Linked DNA regions of Gimesia benthica. Each later gene encodes a partner of the first gene's protein in a complex. Links are inferred from orthologs where the notes say so. Each region holds a gene or a part of one and is shown on either strand. Other genes may lie near its edges.

The links. Proteins that work in one complex are often made in the same cells at the same time.
Region 2: the proteins of F1728_RS20275 (region 1) and F1728_RS24670 are in contact, whole or in part, in a solved structure (PDB 5XT5), measured with the Bacillus subtilis proteins. The link is inferred for Gimesia benthica from one-to-one orthologs.

Annotation. Positions count from the first base shown.
Region 1 is NZ_CP043930.1:5,221,002-5,224,891, forward strand. The notes cover bases 470-3,401. They hold F1728_RS20275 (aminotransferase class V-fold PLP-dependent enzyme), read right to left. Parts: upstream 2,588-3,401; coding sequence 1,352-2,587; downstream 470-1,351. Other genes in these bases: F1728_RS20265 (hypothetical protein), read right to left, coding at 470-730; F1728_RS20270 (cold-shock protein), read left to right, coding at 1,065-1,262; F1728_RS20280 (hypothetical protein), read right to left, coding at 2,907-3,401. In the rest of the region: more of F1728_RS20265, read right to left, coding at 1-469; more of F1728_RS20280, read right to left, coding at 3,402-3,890. UniProt on the Bacillus subtilis protein: Type II cysteine desulfurase that acts as the initial step in the SUF-like Fe-S cluster assembly pathway.
Region 2 is NZ_CP043930.1:6,355,042-6,358,251, forward strand. The notes cover bases 480-3,210. They hold F1728_RS24670 (iron-sulfur cluster assembly scaffold protein), read right to left. Parts: upstream 2,185-3,210; coding sequence 1,774-2,184; downstream 480-1,773. Other genes in these bases: F1728_RS24665 (glycosyltransferase family 9 protein), read right to left, coding at 480-1,278; F1728_RS24675 (plasmid partitioning protein RepB C-terminal domain-containing protein), read right to left, coding at 2,428-3,210. Also shown: F1728_RS24660 (methyltransferase domain-containing protein), read right to left, coding at 1-235; more of F1728_RS24665, read right to left, coding at 229-479. UniProt on the Bacillus subtilis protein: Part of the SUF-like system that mediates the biosynthesis of iron-sulfur (Fe-S) clusters. Acts as a sulfurtransferase and thus transfers sulfur from SufS to SufB.

The DNA of each region.
Region 1 (3,890 bases):
CGACGACCACCGCTTTGCCACGCCAGATATTATGCCCGGGTTTGAAACCGAATGACTGACCCAGCAGTTCGTTCATCTTGTCGAGTTGTACCAGATAGGGGGCAACCTGCTTTGCCGGCATGTCGGTATAAAACAGAAAATACTTCGTCTCATACAACTGCATGTTGAAGCCAGAGAAATGTGTACCGACTTTCTTCAGGAACTCTTTGTATTCGTCGACGTACTTCAGTTGTTCCTTTTCGGGAATCTCGTCCCAGAACTCTTCGTTTGAGGCACGCAGTTTTTCTGAGATGGCTGCATTCTTGCGACTCATATCTTCAATGGCAGCCGCTTTGAGCGAAGGCAAATACTGGAACTGATAAGTCTTGTCGTCGACTTTCATTTCCACCAGACGCGTGGCGAACAGACGCTTGCCGCGTGTGGCGTTTTCAGCTTTGACCTCCATCGACTTGATCTGGCTCTCATCCCGTCCGGTAAAGAAACGGGTAATTTCAACGTCTACTTCTTCCTTGCCGTTGGATGTCAGCACGTTTGCCTTTTTCCCGACCAGGGAGTTCACTTCATCTGCCGAGAGAGCAAATTCCAGAGCAGCTGCTTCCACAGTATTGGAAGGCTTGGCGTTATATCGGGTCGCGCGTTTTTGGGCAGTCGCCGGTTGTCCCATCAGCAGCAGAGACAGCGACAGGAATATGACGCGGAAAACAACGGAAACAGGGCGAGGAACCATCATGAGTACTCGCTTTCTGAATGGAGATGAGAAGTGGCATCCTGTTATGGTTATTCTATTTATGGTGTTCCGTCAAGGAACAGCTGTCAAGTAGTGATGTCAGAAAACAGCCTGAATTTAATCAAAATGCAGGCAGCCGGCTGGAAAACCGGCTCCTCTGACAGAGGGCGAGGACGGTCTTAATCGGTTTTTTATTTATGCAGGATTATGGGATAATCCTGTTCAGTCTGCTTGTTTTCTGATTCAGTCGAGGTAGAATCGAGTCTTGCGGCAGAGGAATCTGACCAGTTGTTTCGGCAGGTGCCGCAGTTTTATTTTTGAAGGAAGCTGATATACGATGGCTGAAGGTACAATCAAGAAGGTGACGTCTAAGGGTTTTGGATTTATCGACACTGGATCAGGTAAAGACCTGTTCTTCCACCTGTCCAATCTGGAAGGTGTGTCGTTCGAAGAGCTCTACGAAGGACAGCGCGTCTCCTACACCGAGGGAATGGGCGACAAAGGACCACGGGCGGAGAATGTCAAACCGATCTAGTTCGGGAATGACATCAGGAAACACTGCAGCCGACGTGAACTCGTCGGCTGTTTTTTTATGCGCTCAGAGAAGCGACTCGTCGAGTTGAATCAAACCAGCCGCAGACGCTGACGGGCAAAATCGATGGCCTCAATCAATGCATCAATGTCTTCGGTTGTGTTATAGAAGGTCAGGCTCGCACGCACACTGGCGGGGATCTGCAGTAACTGATGCAGTGGCATGGTGCAGTGGTGTCCGTGACGCACCGCAATCCCCTTGCGGTCCAGCAGCGTTGCCAAATCTTCAGGATGCGCACCTGCGATATTAAAGCTGAAAATCGCGCCACGTTGTTCCAGTTCCTGTGGGCCATAAATTTCCAGGCCGGGCACGGACTGCAGTCGTTCCATGGCGTACTGGCTGAGCTGATGCTCCTGTTCTTCGATCACATCAAAGCCGAGCTGATTGACATACTCGATCGCGGTCCCCAGCGCGATTGCCTGGGCGATCGCAGGTGTGCCTGCTTCGAAGCGGGCCGGTAGACGAGCCCACTTTGATTCGTCCAGATGCACTTCGGAAATCATATTACCGCCATACAGGAACGGCGGCAGGTTTTCCAGCAGTGCCTTGCGACCATAGAGCACACCGATGCCCGAAGGGCCAAAAATCTTGTGTCCTGAGAATGCGAGGAAGTCGATCTCGCTTTCAACAACATCGACAGGCAGATGAGGCACGCTCTGGGCGCCATCAACAAAGATGAGTGCACCCGCTGCATGGGCAAGCCGGGCCATCTCCGTGATGGGATTAATCGTTCCCAGAACATTCGACATCCCGGTGACGGCGACCAACCGGGTTCTGTTCGTCAACAGACTTTGATAGTGTTCGAGATCCAGCCGTCCCTCGGGAGTCAGTTGGATGAACTTCAGCACGGCCCCCTGCTCTTTGGCGATCGCCTGCCAGGGGACGAAGTTCGCGTGATGTTCCATTTCATTCAGGATGATCTCATCGCCTTCCTTGAGGAAATGTCTGCCCCAGGAATAAGCAATGAGATTGATGGACATCGTAGTGCCGGAGGTGAAAATGATCTCTTCGGGATGTTCAGCGCCTATGAACTTTCGAATGCAGGTGCGGGCCGATTCCATTTCGGTCGTCACACGGTCGCCCAGCTGATGCACGCCGCGGTGGACATTCGAGTAATATTGTTCGTAGACTTCCGTAATTTTATCAATGACGACCTGAGGACGCTGGGCTGAGGCACCGCTGTCCAGGTAAACCAGCGGCTTCCCGTTGGGAAGGGAACGCTGCAGGATCGGAAAGTCGTTTCGGATGGCTGATAGATTGGCGACCATGGTTGTCTAAGTCTGGTAGAAGTTTATAGAAAATCGACATCTCTACAGGAATTCTAACAGGAAACCCCGTAATGAAAAGGCTGTCGCGCCAAAGCAGGGCGCAGACCGGATTCTCTTCAGGTCGACAGTTCTGTGTCCCCGATAAACAGGGGAGTACCAGTCAGACACAGGGGTAACAGGATGTGTTCAGGGCTGAGCGCGGATCTGGTATTGTTTTGAGGCCAGCTCAGTCGGAAGTTCTGCTTTCAGAGATTGCTTTCGACGACTGAGAGATACCGGTCTGATCGCGCCAGTATCTCTGTCATGAACACATGCAGGCTCATTTTTTGGGGACGAGCCGTTGTGCCTTGATGACTTGATAGCAGGGCTTGCCCATGCGATCCTGCTGAGAGCCGTCAATGCGACCATCAATCAGGACGACATCACCATTTTTGAACCGGTTGAGTTTTCCCTTGTCCAGCAAAACGATGTTTCCGCCAAATTTATCTGTTTGATCGGGGGTCGCATTGTAGGTGATGTTCCAGCTCTTTTCCTGTTCATCGAATTCCACCACACCTCGCAACCAGCGATAACCCTGACGATCGTAGCTGAATGGCGAAGGTGCCTTACCTGCTGAAGTCGCTGCACCACCGGCAGCCGGAAACTCGAAGGAAGCCGGCTGGAATTTGGTGGGAGCCATGAACTGCTCTGAGCGGACCAGCTGCGGACCGGAAGCAGGCATCTGATGGTTTGCATGGCTGACCTGACCAGGCGCCGATTTCATGATCGAAGTGTTGTTCGGGCCGAAGGTGTCATCGTTGCCGGGGAAAGGGTTATCCTGATTTCCGGGGAATGGATTATTCTGGTTTTCAGGGAATGTGTTGTCATTTTCCGGAAAGCTCTGGACAGGAGGCTGGAATTCCTGGCTGCTGTCGAATGCGTTTTCTTCAAAGGTGTCAGCGGGAGCACCCTGATTAGCACTGAATTTTTTGGGATTCGCTTCGAAGGTATCGCCACTGCTTTCAAAGCTCTGCTGCTGTACCGGGGAAGGCACGCTGAAGCCGCTATCGCTGTTCTCCTGGAACTGATCATTGGCTTCAGGAAACTTTTGCGGCGTATTTCCGGGAAACTGATCATTGTTATTGGGACCAAACTGATCGTCCGTCTGGATGTTGCCACCCTGTGGTTGCGGGTTTTTGTTGCTCTGGAACTGATCGTTGGTGTCCGCAGGGAACGGATCATTCTGCGGGGGCTGACTGCTGTTTTGAGGAAACGTATTATCGATCGGCGGATTATTGTTCGGACGAATCTGGTTGGGATCCTG
Region 2 (3,210 bases), 1.1 Mb from region 1 along the record:
CATGATCGTGGTGACATTCGTCCCAGTCCAGAGCGAAGCGTTTGTCATAATGAGAGGCGTCGACCTCTTCGTCCCTCAAGCGAAAGATCTGGCGACACAAACCCTGATAACAGGTATGCTTGCCTACCAGGGCAGAAACATCGACGTTCCAGTGTGGATAAAATTGCTGCAGATGTTTGAGCACGCTCGTAAATTGAGCGGCATCTCCCAAGCCATGCCGGAACTCAATCAGCACGTCCTGCTGCTTCCGTTGGCTGGTATTTGTATTTGTAACCGGTTTGCCATTTCGACGCGTATGCGACGGGGGATCGTCTGTTGATTTTGGTAGCTCAAGGCCCCTCCTTCATAATAAAGTTCAAGATTGTGAATGACTTCTTTAGGTGAAATCAGATGCATGCAGCGCGGGATGGAGAGCGTCTCGTTTACAGCCACGGGTTGTTCACAGAGATTGCGACGGTCCTTGTCATCTCCATCCCCCACTTTCTGACAACGGGATTTCCAGCAGCCCCCGTTTGAGCAACAAGTGAGCGCACCGTTGGTGCTCAGAAAACGATGGTGCGGATATGCTTCCCACTGTGGCGGTTCCCGGCCTCCGGCGATCACTACGCAGGCACGATTTCTGGGTTTTCCAGGAGGAGTCTCTACCGCTGCAGCAGCGTGCATGGCAAAGGTCACCGGGCACAGAATTCCGTCCGCGTGATAGATGAGTTTCAGGAACTGGCGAATGTCGGTCTTGCCAATCAGGTTCACGACATTCTTGAGTGGCGGGTGCCAGTGGTCAGCCTGGCCGCACTGCACAAACTGCAGCCGTCCTGCAAAATGATCGACGACTTGCTGGTAGAACTCCGGATTCCACCACTTAGCAGTGAAATCGTATTTTCCCCCGGCCATCACGATCCAGTAAGGAGACTTGATTTCTTTCCAGGGCAATGCAGACTGTTTCTCTTCAGTAGAAAGATGAATGTCACCTTTGAACTGGGTGACGGGAATCGAAAGTCCCAGCTGCTGTTCCAGGTATTGCACATAGCCATGCAGAAAGTGATAAGGCCGCTGATTGCTTTGATGAATCAACGGGTAGTGCATGTCGATGACTGAGACATCAGCATCATGCTCATTGAGAGGCGTGATGTGGGGATTATTCAGCCACAGATCATCGGCTGAGGTTCGAACATCGGTGGTGTATTGACTGGGATAAGCAACATGCAGGTCTCTGACCGCCGCTGTCAGCATCAGGATATCACCCGGGCTCTGAAATGATCTTAAGATCAGCTTTGACACCCCAAACTCCCCATCCCTGGGACCGACTCCAACTAAATCATTGATCAGATGGATCTGTCAAAAAGTTCGGTTAAGTGGAACCGAAGCCAACAAGAAATGAAAATATATACATATTTTCAGGATTCATGGGAACACTGCGTTCGTGGATAGATATTACGAGAGGGGATCGCTCAATCAAGAGGATTTTGAGATTAATTTGTATATTCCTATCCCGTTGTCATGAACATATGCCCCAATTCCTTACTGGTCAGAAACTTAAGCATCTACCAGCAAAATTGAATTTCCCGTGAACGAATTTAGTTTTAAAGTTGAGACCTGTTTGCGTTCCGGGCTCTCAACTTCTCTTCGTATGGGCCGACACTAAATTCGTGAAGCGGGCGGAATCGGTGCGATTTTTGAATCGCTGCATTGAGCGCTGAGACAATTGGATTTGGCTTTAGGAAGGGTTCGGGAGTGTCATTGAGCAGTAGTAATCCTTTTAGTGAAATTCCAATCTCAGTCTGCCGGCGTTGAGTCTGATTGGGGTTCGTCGAGGGAATAAAGGATCTGTTTGAGAGCTTGAAATGCCAGAAGACCGCATTGCATGCGGCGTGGAGAGAGAGGAATGCGGATTTGTTTCAACATGGACGGTGCACCGAATTGTTTTAGGTGTTCGATTGGTTGTCCCTGGATGAATTCACAGAGAATCGAAGTCGCGGCCTGGCTGATTATGCACCCCTGTGCCTCAAAAGCTGCATCCTGAATTGTGTTGTCCTTGATCAGCAGATCCAGAGTGACCTGATCGCCGCAAGTGCGGTTGAGAATCGTTTGACTGGATGAGGGATTCTCAAGCCGGCCACGGAATTCCGATGCTTCAAAATGGTCGCGGAGGAATGTTTCTTCATCGAAGTCGTTTGTATCATCCACTGAGAATTCCCTCCGATTCAATTCATAGATCTTTAGAGTCACATGGTATATTCGTGACTCCTTCTTGATTGAAATCTTGCGTGAATGAATCGGGGATTTCAAGTTCAATTTGCTCACTGCTCTTGCAATGGAGTTCTACTATATTCGATATTTAGATCTATCTTGAGTGCGGCTAAAGTGTATTTTCTGACATTATTCATGACTGAGGATTATTCAAAGCTTAGGGCCAATTTTGAAAACTTTTCAGGATTTAGTCTCCTCCGACAAGCTTTTTAGTTCTGATAGCTTTTGAAATTCATCCAATAATTCCTGATAATTGGATGCAAGATACCTAACGACACGGGCGTTGTTAAGTAGTTTTTTGAGATAGCCAATCACAATCACCAGGTTCAAAGTATTTTTACCGTGAGTATCTTCGATCTGTTTGAAATCTCTGGTAATGGATTCCATTTCACGTTCCATACGCGCTAAGTCAGCTTGCGAGATACCATTGTTCTCTTTTGGTTGTGCCGATTCGATTAGTTGATCTTCTGGGGTCGATGCAATCAGAAAATTTGCATAGCGCGCTGAGTAATTCGTTGTGGCACACATCAGTTCCGCCATTTCAATCTGTCGCATTGCTTTTGCTTTGCGAAGTTGTCGAAAGGTATCGGCATTAGCTTGCTTCCCTCTCAGCAGTTGCACTACTTCTGGGCAGATCCCATTCAGTAAATTTTTCTTTTCTCTTATATTTGCGATATTCACATTGAGGGCAGCAGCAATGGTGTCTTCGGAGACCCCATTATTGATCGCTTTCATGATCATAAAGTGTTCTTGAACAGCATTTAATCTGTTGATTTTATGATTATAGGTAAACGCCTCATCTTCGAGTGCAATCAGACAGTCTACATTCTTCTCTCCAGAATCCATCAGGATGTCATACCGAACATGCCCATCGAGAAGTAAGAATTCCTTACCGTTTTCCTGAGGAAAGACTACCAGCGGCTCTATGATTCCCAGTTTTTGAATTGAGGCTGAGATGCTAAG